Regions from separate parts of the Bacillus sp. N5-665 genome, predicted to be linked through region 1. Evidence: riboswitches for the same ligand, from Rfam matches in the RefSeq annotation. Region 1 holds a riboswitch; the other holds the start of a gene.
The links. Region 1 has a riboswitch for S-adenosylmethionine ahead of mtnK (S-methyl-5-thioribose kinase). Riboswitches for the same ligand answer to the same signal wherever they lie in the genome.

Region 1 (6,979 bases):
CACTTCACCAACGAAAAGTAATAAAAAGATACTTGCTGCTAATATATATGTTTGTATTGTCGACAATTGCAAAATAGGTGTCCCGTACCATTTATCAATAAACATCAATAATACTAATAATAAGATGGGAACCATTACTATTACGTAAATAATTCCGAACTCTACAAACTTATTTTTAAAAGAAGACATTCTAAATGCAACAATGGTTCCAATAATCGTAATGATTAAGACGATAGGATAGCCAATTAACTGTATATTCGTTAGTGTAAATTGCTGATTCGGATTATTAAATAAAATATGAGTTAATATCCAATACCCGCCAATACCAATTATCATGGCAAGAATACTCTTTATACTCCCGCCTTTATCCTTATCCATTTCTTTCGCTAATTCTTCCGCATATTCTTTTGGTGAATCACCGAATATATCACTTACCGTCTTTCCCTCTTTCTCGCCTTCTATTAAATGAAGTTCTGCATCTTCTAGAAAGGCGTCCACATCTTCTTCTTTCATTCCTTTTGTTATTAAATACACTTTCGTATCGATTAAAAACTTTTCTCCTTCTTTAGAAATCTGCATGATAACCCCTCCCTCATTTAACCGTTACTCTTCTATTCGTCTTCATCATAATTTCAAGGAAAATTAAAATAAACAAACTTCCGTATAAACATATAATTTGAAATAAAATTGGCACGAGATCCTCTGATGTAAATGTTTTAAACAGTAACATAATCGAAAGCGGAATAATTAAATATAAGTTTTTAAACCATCCTTCAAAATACATATTTATCGCTACTGTGATAAGAAAAATAGCTCCAGCTAATATATAACTTTGCGTTTGGGTGAATGTAAACATTTTTGTAGGATATATTACATCTAATATCGTAACAACCCCTATTAAAAACATCGGCGCAATCATAACTAAAAACCACATAGAAAACCACGTTTTTGTAAAACTTGTTACGAATGTCATTTTACGAAGTAAAAAATTGGGACCCATTACAGCTACGATCAATGTAAAACTATACCCAACGCACTGAATAAGTGAAATCTGTAACATTCCGTTATTCACTATTAAAATAGAAGCAATAATCCAAAACGATACGATATTCATTACTGTAAAACCAATTTGCTTCCACGTTTCCTGTCTATCCCTTTCCATTACTTTTACAAGTTCATTTGCATATTCTTTCGGTGAGCTTCCGAAAATATCTTCTACACTTTTCCCATCACTCTCACCCTCAATTAAATAGAGTTCCGCATCTTCTATAAAATTTTCAATATCGCTTTCTTTCACACTCTTTGCCGCTAAAAATAATCTCATTTCTAATAAAAAATTTCGTGCTTCACTTGATAACATTATTTTTTTCTCCCCTTCCCTTCAAGTAGACGCTCTACACTACTTTGCATCGCTTCCCAGCGATCCATAAATTCATTAAGTGCTTCCTCACCTTTTTCTGTTAATGTATAATATTTCCGCTTTGGACCAGATGGAGATTCCTTCATTACACTTGTTATTAATCCTTCCTTTTGCATTCGTATTAATAACGGATAAATACTTCCCTCACTCGCCATAGTAAAGCCATACTTCGCTAGCTTTTCACTCATTTCATAACCGTATATTTCACCTTCAGAAATAATAGCAAGTAAGCATCCTTCTAAAATCCCTTTCAGCATTTGACTTGTCGACATAATTCAAATCCTTCCACTATCTTGTTTTACAAGATAGATAAGTGTAAGTATCTTGCTTTACAAAATAGTATAGCAGAGACTATTTTGCAAAACAAGATAGCTAACGATATTTTTCCAAATCTTTGCAGGATTTTTATAAACCACTCTCTAAATAGAGCAATATGAGAATTTTATTATGAAGGGATGTTTTTCATCATGGTCACAAATCGAGTTGTTTTTTTAACAGGCGCTGCAAGTGGCATTGGTTATGAAATGGGAAACGCTTTTGCAAAAGAAGGTGCAAAAGTTGTGATTACCGATCGTCTTGAAGAACGTGCAAAAGAAGCTGCTGAACAATTACAAAAAGAAGGCTATCAAGCTATCGGTTTAAAATGTGATGTTACATCTGAAGAAGAAATTACCGCTGCAATTTCTCAAACCGTTACGCATTTCGGTTCATTACATATATTAATTAACAACGCAGGAATGCAGCACGTTTCACCAATTGAAGATTTTCCAACTGAAAAGTTCGAACTACTTATTAAAATTATGCAAATCGCTCCTTTTATCGCAATTAAGCATGCCTTCCCAATCATGAAAAAACAAAAGTATGGCCGAATTATTAATGTAGCCTCCATTAATGGCCTCGTTGGATTTGCAGGAAAATCCGCCTACAATAGCGCGAAGCATGGCGTAATCGGATTAACAAAAGTTGCAGCTTTAGAAGGCGCTACTCACGGAATTACCGTTAATGCGCTTTGTCCTGGTTATGTCGATACCCCACTTGTACGTAATCAACTACAAGATTTAGCTACTACACGAAATGTACCACTTGAAAATGTTTTAGAAGATGTTATTTATCCACTTGTACCACAAAAACGCTTATTGCAAGTACAAGAAATCTCTGATTATGCTATGTTTTTAGCGAGTGAAAAAGCAAGAGGTATAACTGGACAAGCCGTTGTTATCGATGGTGGTTATACTGCTCAATAAAGTGAAGGCTTTTACTTCCCATTAATGCGAGGTAAAAAATAAAGTTTGCTCACGAAGAGCAAACTTTATTTTACTTTCTATCGCGAGGACCTTCCTACTTTAGTAATTGTTTAGGGAGTTTCTCGATTGCAACAATTACCCCATCTAATTTACTTTCAATACGATGGAGTAAATATAATGTTACAACAATCGGAAACCCTACATTACCTATCATCCTGATCCACTCTTCCATCTTTCTCTCCCCCTTTCATTATATAAATAAGAGTACGAAATACATTTAGGCATAAAAAAACAAGCTATTATGTATTAGCTTGTCTTTCAAATAATGATGCAATTTCCCGTTTATAATCTCCATGTATGATGCCTTTTTCAGTAATAATACCTGTAATTAATTCATTCGGTGTTACGTCAAATGCAGGATTATAAACATCAGTTCCAATTGGCGCCACTTGTTTTTCAAAAATTTTCGTAACTTCGGTTTCATCTCTTTCTTCAATAACAATTTCTGTACCTATTTGTTTCGTAATATCAAACGTAGATAACGGAGCTGCAACGTAAAATGGAATATCGAAATACTTTGCTAATATAGCTAAATTCATTGTTCCGATTTTATTTGCTGTATCTCCATTTGCGACAATTCGGTCCGCTCCTACAATAATTGCGTTTATTTCTTTCGTTTGAATAGCATGCGCTGCCGTATTATCTGTAATAAGTGTTACATCAATATTTGCCTGTTTTAATTCCCATGTCGTTAAACGCCCGCCTTGTAAAACCGGTCTCGTTTCACACGCATACGCATGTAAACGTACACCTTTTTCTTTCCCAATATAAAACGGTGCTAATGCAGTACCATATCTAGCAGTTGCAATACTTCCAGCGTTACAAATTGTTAAAATGTTATCACCGTCTTTAAAGCATGTTAATGCATGTTCTCCAATACTCCGGCATACCGCTTCATCTTCTTGCTGAATGAGAAGTGCTTCTTCTTCTAATATTTTTTGTGCTTCTTTTATTTTAGTAATTTCTCGAATGGATTCTCTCATACGATCGATTGCCCAAAATAAATTGACTGCTGTCGGGCGTGACGTTCCTAAATAATTACAATCTCTATTAAACTTCTTTTGAAATTCTTCCATATGTACAGTATTATATTTTTTTGATGCAAGCGCCAAACCAAATGCAGCTACAATTCCAATTGCAGGTGCTCCTCGTACTTCTAGCATGACAATACTTTTCCATACCTCTTCAATCGTCGTTAATGTTTTGTATTCTGTACTATGCGGCAACTTTGTTTGATTTAATACTGCAATGGCATCACCTTTCCAACTGACAGACCTCGGAACAGTAACAATTGTACTCATGCTTTTACCCCTCCAGAAACTGTCTGTTGAAATAACGTTCGGAACAGTTGAATGTCAGCGCTCTTAGATTCATATTTTATTAGTTCTTTACCTAAGGATAGCGCTTGTTTTTTAGCTTGGATTCTCGTTTCTTTATTTGCTATTTCATCTAAATCAGCTACATGTGCTAAACCAATTGTTCTACGTATAAGCTCACATCCAGCAAATCCAACGGCATCCGTAAAAATATTTTGCAAAATAATTGGCAACCATTGTTTCTCTTTCGTATATGCTTCTACGCCTTCTCCAATCCATAATTTCGTAAAAGCTTCTACAAAATAACTCCATGTTTTCTCAATATGGAAAAATAGCACACTTCTTTTTTCCTCTTCACGGGATAGTGCATTTAATAATAAATTTGCAATAAATTGACCAAGGTCAAATCCAAATGGACCGTATGTTGCAAATTCTGGATCAATTACTTTCGTTTCAGCAGGTGATGAAAAAATACTACCAGTATGTAAATCACCATGAATAAGCGCTTCTTTTCTTGTTAAGAACTTATATTTATATTGCGCGACTTTTAATTTTAAATTTTTGTCATTCCACAGTTCATCCACCGCTAGTTGTAACTCTGGTTCATAATCATTCGTATCATAATGACTAAACGGATCTGTAAACACTAAATCTTCCGTAATTTTACTAAGATCTGGATTAACAAATTCACTATCTAACACTCTTTTCTCTTCTGATTGTAAACCGAAATCTGAAGTATAAAACAAAACATGTGCTAGAAAGCGACCAATATGTTGGGATAAAAGTGGGTACTCCTCTCCATCTATTAATCCTTTTCTTGTAATTGTTAGCCTTGATAAGTCTTCTATGACCGTTACTGCTAACTCTTCATCATGACTGTACACTACCGGCACATATTCCGGCACATACTTCGCAAAAATTTGTAATGCTTTACTTTCAATCGTCGCTCTTTTTATAGACAGTGGCCAGCTCTCACCAACTACTTTCGCATATGGCAGTGCTTGTTTTATTATAATAGACTTCTCTCCATCATCTAATTTGAACACGTAATTTAAATTTCCATCTCCAATTTCATGACAAACTACATTTGCTTTCTTTTCAAAATAACCGTGTTCTTTCGCATATTGTATAGCTGTTGTTTCAGTTAATGAATAATATCCCATCGTCTTCTCCCCCTTTTTTAAATTCAGAGGTTTTTCTGACGTAGAAAAACCTCTTTCCACAAAGAAAGAGGTTTGAAGTTTATCTTCTCCCCTCTTATCTGCCAGAAAGGTTTACTTTCTGCTGGAATTAGCACCGTGCCTTTTGGCGTAAATAAACGCCCCATTTCACAATGGTATTACGGTCGGTTGCTGGGCTTCATCGGGCCAAATCCCTCCACCTGCTCTTGATAAGAGTTGTATAATTTTTTGAATTTTTAACTTTATGTTGAAGACTATACCAAGAATAAAAATCACTTGTCAATATTTTATTTGTATAATTCTGGACGACGATCTGCAAAAACTGGAATTCCTTTGCGTACTTCTTTAATTTTCTCAAAATGAAGCTCTCCAAATAAAATTGATTCTTCTTCATTCGCTTCTACAACAACTTCGCCCCAAGGATCGACAATTAAAGAATGACCGGCAAACTCATTATTCGGATCCTTTCCTGCCCTATTACATGCAACAACATAACACTGATTTTCAACTGCTCTTGCTTGCAATAGCAAACGCCAATGAGCTAAACGAACCAATGGCCATTCTGCTACAACAAATAAAACTTTTGCACCTTTAGCAGTATGAACACGCATCCACTCCGGAAAACGAATGTCATAACAAATTGTACCGGCGCACTCTACATCATCTAGCTTAAATTCACCTGTACTATTTCCAGCGATTAAATATTTATGTTCATCCATAAGCTGAAATAAATGTACTTTACTATATTCATTGACTAGTTCTCCTTCCTTGTTTACCACATACATTGTATTTGTAACACCTTGCTCTGTTTGCTTCGCTATAGACCCACCGACAATATGTACACCATATTGCTTCGACCATTCTTTCAGCTTTTCTTTCGTTTGCAATCCATCCCTATCTGCAATTTCAGTAAGCCTCGTTAAATCATATCCCGTTGTCCATAGTTCTGGTAAGACAATAACGTCTGGTCTTTCCTTCATCGCTTCGCTTATTTTATTTTTAGCATTCTCAATATTTTTTTCTACATCTCCAAAGACAATGTCCATTTGAATACATGCGACTTTCATTTTGTCAGCCCCATTCATAATTTTTTCTTTACAAAATACTGGAAAGATTATATCATTTGTCACTAGAATTGTAACAACTTTCAAAAGAGGTGGAAAGTATGAAATTATTTCAACCTTCTGAGATAGTAACATCATTGCCAACACAATTTTTCGCTTCACTTGTTGCAAAAGTTAACAAAGTCGTAGCAGCTGGTCACGATGTTATTAATCTTGGTCAAGGTAATCCAGATCAACCAACACCGCAGCATATCGTAAAAGCTTTACAAGATGCTGCTGAAAAGACCATTCATCATAAATATCCGCCATTTCGCGGACACGAAAGTTTAAAAGAAGCCGTGGCAACATTCTATCAACGCGAATATGATGTAGTAGTAAATCCAAAAACAGAAGTTGCTATTTTGTTTGGTGGAAAAGCTGGATTAGTAGAATTACCACTTTGTTTTACAAACCCTGGTGATACTATTCTCGTTCCAGATCCAGGCTATCCAGATTATTTATCAGGAGTTGCTTTAGCAAAAGCACAATTTGAAACAATGCCGCTTATTGCAGAAAATAATTTTTTACCAGATTATACAAAAATTGATGCCACTACCGCTGAGCGTGCAAAGTTAATGTTTTTAAACTATCCAAATAATCCTACCGGTGCTACTGCATCAAAAGATTTCTTTGATGAAACCATTCATTTTGCTAA
Region 2 (8,129 bases), 1.5 Mb from region 1:
GTCTTTACAGGTTTATATATTTCGTGATTAACTCCATTCACTTTTTCCGTTCACCCTTTCCGATAAATACTAAATCGTAACAATTATAGTTACAACATAAACATACGTCAAGTATAGTGCATTTTCCTGTTTCATACAGTAAAAAAAGCGATAGAATTTCTATCGCTTTACTTTTTCAAATTGCTATTTGTAAATTTAGATACGGAAGACATCGCCTCTCCTGTATCTAAATATGTGATTTGAATTGGATCTCCCACTTCTGTAAACATAGCATATGGGAATTTCTTCACCGGTATCATAAATACTTTTTGTTCATTCTCTAACAGTACATACACAATTGTATTTTCACCTGATTTTTCTTTATATACACGTTGTACAACGCCTTCTTTTTGTGCTTCTTTACCATTTGAAGTCGGTCTAAATGAATCTCCACTTCCACTCAGCGCATTTTTATAATTCTCAAGCGCTTCTTTTTGCGTCGAACCTGTTGCAAATATTTTCGCATTAGAAGCATAGATAACTGTATGAGCACGTACTAATCCCCCGTCATCAATAACAGGTACAATCCAAGAAAGTTTACCATACACGTTATAAATAACCGGCATCGTTCCATGCCATTTCTCTCTCTTAAAGGAATTATCCACTACTTCCGAAGCAGCTGAACCATCCATAATTCCCTTCACTTCTTTTCCGTTATAGTAATACAACTTACCTGTACGCGCATCGATAAGCGAGTAACCTAACGCAGAATCTACTCCCTCTTTCGGGGAGGTGAAATCAGTAAAGTAATATAACGTTCCATCCTTACCGAATATTGGTGTAACTCCTTCTTTCGTTCCCCACTCAGTCGGAATCTTCATATCCGTTTGCGAGAATTTCGTATTCCAAAATCCGTGAATATATTTACCGAAGTACGTATTTAATGTAGATGCGGTCTCGTGATTTAATACACCATCAACAAATTTAGGCGCTTTTCCTTTATCATATCTTTTCACTTCACCTGTTTGTGCATCTACTACTACAACGCCCTCTACCTCAAATCCAGATCTTCCTGAAATAAATTCACCATACGTCATTGTATAATACGGTTTCCCTTTATCATCCACTTCAAATTTAGGTTTCCCTTTAAAGATTAGATTTGGTTCGGCTTGCCTTACAACACGCTCTAAATTATTCCCGAAGAACATGCTTGGCACATATTTCATTTTATAACCAAGGTGCAGTTTCGCTTCCGCATCAGGATTCGTACCTGACATCGTTACGTACCCTGGAATTGTTTCAGCTTTACGTGCTTTAAAAAAGCCTGAAACTTCAATCGGTGCTACATATAAAGCCTCACCATTTACCATTTGTGGCGTTAATTCCCCTAGCTCAAAATAAGCTACTTTCGGAATATCCCCAAATACTTTTTTCATTTTATTCTCCGCTGTCTTTGGCGGCACTGTAAACGGTTGATCATTTTCAGTAAACGGCTCTGAAATATCTTTCTCGATCTTCACAACAGAATCATATTTTTTTTGCGTGATTACTATATCATGTAAATAACCAAAATAGCCGTAACTTGCGAGTAAAACAAACATTAGAAGTCCTTTTAACGTACCTTCTAATTTCCCTATTTGATTTTGTGAAAATAAAACAAGCCCAATTAAAACTGCTACTGCAACGGCATAATGAGTAAGAATCGAATCTGCTCGATCATCGATTAGCCAAAGATATTCATAGATTGCAATACCTATCCAAAATAATACAGGAATAACTAAAATGGATGATTTCTTACCCTTTACAACCTTCTCATCCCCTTTCTTATCCACTGCTCGAAGTTTACTACCGCTTCTTGTCCATGGAATCAAAAACAAAGTGAGAATAGCTAAAATTAAAAATTTCATCAAAGGCAATGTCCCCTTTTCTTTTATTTTCCCTTTTAGTATAACAAATAAAGGGTATTCAGGTAAAAATGGGGATGATTATATTTTTTTACTACTTAATACAATCCCACTCACTACATATAAGATAGATGCAATATAAAAAATGGTGCCAATCGTAAAGAAATCTACTAAATATCCCGTTGCAATAATTGCTACCGCTCCTCCAATCGATGTCCACACATGATATTTCCCAATCTCATAACCAGCATTTTCTTGCACAACCTTTCGTGCTAACGACGTCTTCTCGGTATTACGCTGCACAGCACCTAAAACTCCCATTACAATTTGAAGAATATAAACATGCCATACTTCCGTGGCAATCGGGAAACAAAGCATTAATATTGCCATGGACCAAGCATATATAATTAATAATTTTTGATCGCCTACTCGATCAGACATCTTTCCTACTAATGGATATACAAGTGCTGAAGTTAAAGCAAATAAGCCATACGCCCAGCCAAACTGCGAGAAGCTATTCCCAACATTCCGAAGCAATAGAATGTAAAAAGGAAATACCATACTTCCCGCCATCATAATTATGCTTTGTGACGCTACAAATCTTCTATATGTCATTTCGTATACTCCCTATAAAATAAATTCACAAATCTCTCTTTTGGATCCGCTTCTTTTTTCTTCTGAAGAAATTCTTCTATACGAGGATATGCCCTCTTTAACTGCTCCTTCGTTGGATACGAATAGTACGGTAAATAATAACTACCATTATGTTTTAAAGTAACATCAATCATTTTCTGAATGACATCTTCTGTTTTCTTTATTTCACCCTCTGAGCGTCCTTGATTAATTAAAAGAACTAGCGCAAACATATCATCTTTCGCATAGGATAAAACTGCATTTTCATTCTTTTCCACATAACGAATCGTAATATTGAGCAAATTAAACTCTTCTTCATTTAATACTTTACGTAAATCATCTATGTATTCCGTGAAGAAATCTACAGGCACAAAGTATTCTTGTAACACTTCTGTTCTATTCGGATTTTCATATTCCATAAAGGCACTATCTGACCTCATAACATTATTTCGTGTCTCATACGTTCCATCTGTACGTTCAAAATAATTTCTTTGTATATCCCAAAATGTATTCTTTCCCCAATCGCTATAACGGGATAATCCGAGTAAAAATTTCGGTGCAGCTATAATATTTTCTTCTTTTAATTCACTGTACTCTTCCCTCATATTTTGATTTTTCGCCAATGTATAATCTGTCACATACATCTCTTTTAAAAATGAATTGGGGGCAACAGAAATACGGGCTAAGTGCATACGAACATTTTCATCTCTTTTCACTTTATCTTTGAAATAAGATGTGTATTCTTTATAATCTATCATTCTCGTATGCATTTCATATAATTCATCATCAGTTAACTTTAATGTCACATCTAAAATGACACCAAATAACCCGTAACCACCTATGACATATGGAAATAGCTCTGCATTTTCTTCTCTACTTACATTACGTACCGTACCATCTGCCATTAACAATCTGAATGACTCTACTGTATCAATCAATGCTTCATGACGAATATCACGCCCATGTACATTTACACTTAATGAACCACCAACAGTAAAAATATTTTGAGATTGCATCACTTGAACCGCAAGACCATATGGATTGATTTTTTTTTGAATGTCATTCCATGTGACACCGCTTTGCACCCTAATCCTCTTCTTCTCCATATCGAATTCTAATATTTTATTATATCCTTTCATATCAAGCATCGTGCCGTTTGGATAATACGTCTGTCCTCCTTGGCTATGTTGCATACCTGCAATGGAAATTTTCTCTCCAGAAGTATTTGCATCTTTCACTACCTGTTTTAATGAATGTTCATCCTCAGCATTTTCAACACGTTTAATTTTCGTTGGAAGCAACTTTCCTACATCGCTCATAATAGGATGATCTAGTTGCTCTTTATATGTATTTATAGATGTCGCAAGCAACACTGTATAAGCTACAATGACCGCCGCTATCTTTCTTTTTTTCAAATGACACTCTCCTCTTCTACAGTTTTCCCTCTTCATATTGTACCTATTTTCCTATAAAGAAAGTATACAAAAAAGAGGGCACCTTATTTTAGGTCCCCCCTCATCAAAACTGTTACTTTGCTGCCGGCAATTGTATTGGATCAAACTTTTCGTACGACGTATATTTTGCGTTCGTAATAATGTGTGCTTTATCCTTGCCGTTACTACTCATAATCATGTCTATCTTTGCTGATTCATATTTAAAATCTTTTGTAATAATATATTCTGCATCCACTTCTTCTATCTTCGCATTTTGTGCTTGTAACATTTTCTTCTGTGTTTCATCCATGCTAGTTAACATACTTTCTGTTTCTTGCCCTTTTAATGTAAATTTCAGTTTATATTTATCTCCGCTTTTCTCCATCTTCATTTTATCTAAAACTACTTCCGGTACTTCTAACTTATCTATAATATCTTGAGTCGCTTTCATTCCACCAGCGTTTAATTGCTCCTCTGGTACAGTTATAACTTCTCCTGTATTAGGGTTTTTCACCTCACCAGCAACTTTACCATCCACAGTATACACTACAACATCTGTACCGGAAATATTCATTTCAGAACGAGAATTCTTTGTCTTTGGCTCTAATTGCATCTTAGCCTTTAATATATCCATCTCTGTTCCCTCAGCTTTTACCCCTACACCATATGTCATCGTTACATGCTCTTCATTTTTAAAAGCTTCGTTCGTTTTCTTGAAAACATCCTTCGCGGCTAATTCCTTTTCTTTTTGAACTGATTCTTTTTTCGGCTCATCCGTCTTTGCTGTTTTTTCATTACTACACCCTACCCCTAGACTGATTGCAAGCACTAAACTTGAAATAAAAATAGTTTTTTTCATAATGTCGCCCCCTTTCCCAAAATAATATCACCTCTTTTCCTACGAAATCTATATAATTTTTAATCTTTATTCGCTATATAGCGACATGTTTGATGAAGGTTTTAAATATGATGTAAATAACAACAACTCATTTCAGGAGGTCATTATGAAGGCGATCATTTGCACACAGTATGGACCACCTAACGTTCTTCAACTTCAAAATATAGAGAAACCTACACCTAAAAAGAACGAAGTATTAATTAAAATTCATGCAACAAGTGTAACGACTGGAGATTGTAGAATACGCGGCTTTAATAGCCCCCTCTTATTTTGGATTCCTATGCGGATCATATTAGGTTTCAGAAAACCGAGAAAACCTGTACTCGGCGTAGAGTTATCCGGTGAAATCGAAGAAGTAGGAACAGATGTAACTCAATTTAAAAAAGGTGATCCAATTTTTGCATTAACAGAACTAAACCTCGGTGGTTACGCCGAGTACACATGCGTACATGAAAGTGGATTAATAACATTAAAACCTACCAATGTGACGTATGAAGAAGCGGCCATTATTCCTTTTGGTGGAACTTCAGCATTGCATTTCCTGAGAAAGGGCCGTATAAAAAAAGGGCAACAAGTGCTCATATATGGTGCCTCCGGATCAGTAGGAACAGCTGCTGTACAACTTGCTAAATATTTCGGTACGACCGTTACGGCTGTTTGTAGTAATTCAAATTTTGAACTCGTCCAATCTTTAGGAGCTGATAAAGTAATTGATTATACGAAAGAAGATTTTACTAAGCGGCGCGAGCGCTACGATATTATATTTGATGCAGTTGGGAAGTATAAAAAATCCCTTTGTACAAATACATTAACATCCAATGGAAAATATGTATCTGTCAATGGAATGATGGCAAAGGTAAGTAAAGAGGATATGATTCTACTAAAAGAACTAACTGAAACAGAACATTTAAAACCTGTTATTGATAGAACCTACCGATTAGAAGAAATTGCTGAAGCTCATATATATGTGGAAAAGGGACATAAGAAAGGGAATGTTTCTATTACCTTAAAATAAAATATATTCAGAAAATAACATTGACAATTCTTTTTGTAAGATTTACTATTAGTACCATATTAAAAAAACTACATACACATACTCTTATCAAGAGTGGCGGAGGGACTGGCCCGATGATGCCCGGCAACCGAGCTTATGATGTATAAGCTAAGGTGCTAATTCCTGCAAAACGAGTTTTCGTTTTGGAAGATAAGAGAGGAACCTATTTTGTCTATTCGGCACCTCTCTTATTTTTGAGAGGTGCTTTTTATTTTGGAACATATATGGAGGGGGAACTATAGATGAAAAAAGTATTATTGAGCATTGTAAGTGGAGCAGTATTATTATTAGGCGCATGTAGCGGGGGTTCAGATAAAGAAATAAAAGCGTTAGATGAGAAAAAGATTACTGTCGGTGTAACCGGCGGGCCGCATGAACAAATTTTTGAAAAGGTAAAAGAAGTTGCCGCAAAAGACGGTCTCGAAATTGATGTAAAAGTATTTAATGATTATGTAGCACCAAACGTATCCCTAGATGAAAAAAGCCTCGATGTAAATAGCTATCAAACGAAATCATATTTAGACGTATTTAAAGCTGAACGTAATATGAAATTAACTGAAGTATTTTCAACAGTAACATTCCCTATGGGTGTATATTCGAAAAGCTTAAAAGATGTAAAGGATTTAAAAGAGGGCGACGCAATTGCTGTACCAAATGATCCAACGAATGAACTTCGAGCTTTAAAACTATTTGAAAAAGCCGGTGTTTTAAAAGTGGATCCAAAGGCTACAGAAAAAGCGACTGCGAAAGATGTAATTGAAAATCCAAAAAACTTAAAGATTGTTGAATTAGAGGCATCTCAATTACCGACACAACTAAGTGAAGTAAAAGCAGCTGCGATTAATACAAACTTTGCATTAGGTGCAAAATTAAGCCCTGCGAAAGATTCTATCTTCCGTGAAGGAAAAGATTCACCATATATGAACTGGGTCGTTGTTCGTACTGAAAATAAAGATGATGCTGTTGTAAATAAATTAAAGAAAGCTTATCAATCTAAAGAAGTGAAAGAATTTATCGAGAAAAAATTTGATGGTTCTGTTTTACCGTCTTGGTAGGAGCTGACGATAATGATTGAATTAAAAAATGTATCCAAAGTATTCACAACAAAAAAAGGGAATGTGGAAGCTCTTAAACCTACCTCCCTTCAAGTAAAAAAGGGCGAAGTATTTGGAATCATTGGATATAGTGGCGCTGGTAAAAGTACATTAATTCGATGTGTAAATTTATTAGAAAAGCCAACGACAGGAAATATTATTGTAAACAACCAAGATTTAACAACTTTATCAGCAAAAAAACTCGCAAAAGCGCGACAAAAAATCGGAATGATCTTTCAAGGATTCAATTTACTTAAAACCGTGACAGTTTATGAAAATATCGCATTACCTTTACGCCTCGCTGGCATTCCAAAAGTGGAAATTGAAAAAAGGGTAGAAAAATACTTACGTATTGTCGATCTTTTCAATCGAAAAGATGCCTATCCGAGTGAACTTTCTGGTGGCCAAAAGCAGCGTGTTGCCATTGCACGCGCACTATCACATGAACCTGAAGTGTTATTAAGCGACGAAGCAACAAGCGCTTTAGATCCGGAAACAACCGATTCTATCCTTGACTTATTATTAAAAATCAATGAAGAAATCGGGATCACAATTTTATTAATTACACATGAAATGAATGTCATCCAGCGTATATGTGACCGAGTTGCTGTTATGGAACATGGAGCAGTAATCGAAAGTGGGACTGTGAAAGATATTTTCACCAACCCACAACATATAACAACGAAGAAATTCGTAAATAGTGCATTTGCAGCTAGAATTCCAGAAGAGGTACAAAAAGAACTACAAAGAACCGGAGAAATCGTAACACTTTCATTTATAGGAACTTCTTCTGGCGAACCAGCGTTAGCTATTGCTACAAAACGTTTTCAAGTGTATCCAAATATTTTATCCGGTAATATTACACAGCTAAAACATGAAGCATATGGGAAACTGGTTATTCATATGCAGGGTGAGAAAAATGAAGTAAACCGTGCTTTATCATTTTTACAAGAACAAGGGATCATCGTAGAAGGAGGTAGAACAGATTATGGGAAACAAGTCCTTTTTGGATGAATGGGGTAAAGTCATATGGGAAGCAACCATTCAAACATTTCAAATGACATCTATTTCACTATTCATCTCTATCCTTATTGCATTACCACTTGGCGTCACACTTGTTTTAACGAGACCTGG

Region 2: another riboswitch for S-adenosylmethionine. It lies ahead of MNO09_RS29950 (MetQ/NlpA family ABC transporter substrate-binding protein); the one in region 1 lies ahead of mtnK (S-methyl-5-thioribose kinase).

The regions. Positions count from the first base shown of each region.
Region 1 is NZ_CP093325.1:1,371,616-1,378,594, reverse strand. It holds gene MNO09_RS09665 (DUF1129 domain-containing protein) at 1-579, opposite strand, end outside; gene MNO09_RS09660 (DUF1129 domain-containing protein) at 593-1,360, opposite strand; gene MNO09_RS09655 (PadR family transcriptional regulator) at 1,360-1,692, opposite strand; gene MNO09_RS09650 (3-hydroxybutyrate dehydrogenase) at 1,888-2,664, shown strand; gene MNO09_RS09645 (YvrJ family protein) at 2,759-2,896, opposite strand; gene mtnA (S-methyl-5-thioribose-1-phosphate isomerase) at 2,964-4,025, opposite strand; gene mtnK (S-methyl-5-thioribose kinase) at 4,022-5,203, opposite strand; SAM riboswitch class I at 5,295-5,437, opposite strand; gene MNO09_RS09630 (carbon-nitrogen family hydrolase) at 5,509-6,372, opposite strand; gene MNO09_RS09625 (pyridoxal phosphate-dependent aminotransferase) at 6,387-6,979, shown strand, end outside.
Region 2 is NZ_CP093325.1:5,342,743-5,350,871, forward strand. It holds gene MNO09_RS29920 (multidrug effflux MFS transporter) at 1-41, opposite strand, end outside; gene MNO09_RS29925 (DUF3981 domain-containing protein) at 168-1,886, opposite strand; gene MNO09_RS29930 (MFS transporter) at 1,965-2,498, opposite strand; gene MNO09_RS29935 (FAD-binding oxidoreductase) at 2,495-3,931, opposite strand; gene MNO09_RS29940 (DUF6612 family protein) at 4,044-4,808, opposite strand; gene MNO09_RS29945 (NAD(P)-dependent alcohol dehydrogenase) at 4,954-5,862, shown strand; SAM riboswitch class I at 5,944-6,058, shown strand; gene MNO09_RS29950 (MetQ/NlpA family ABC transporter substrate-binding protein) at 6,144-6,956, shown strand; gene MNO09_RS29955 (methionine ABC transporter ATP-binding protein) at 6,969-8,009, shown strand; gene MNO09_RS29960 (methionine ABC transporter permease) at 7,984-8,129, shown strand, end outside.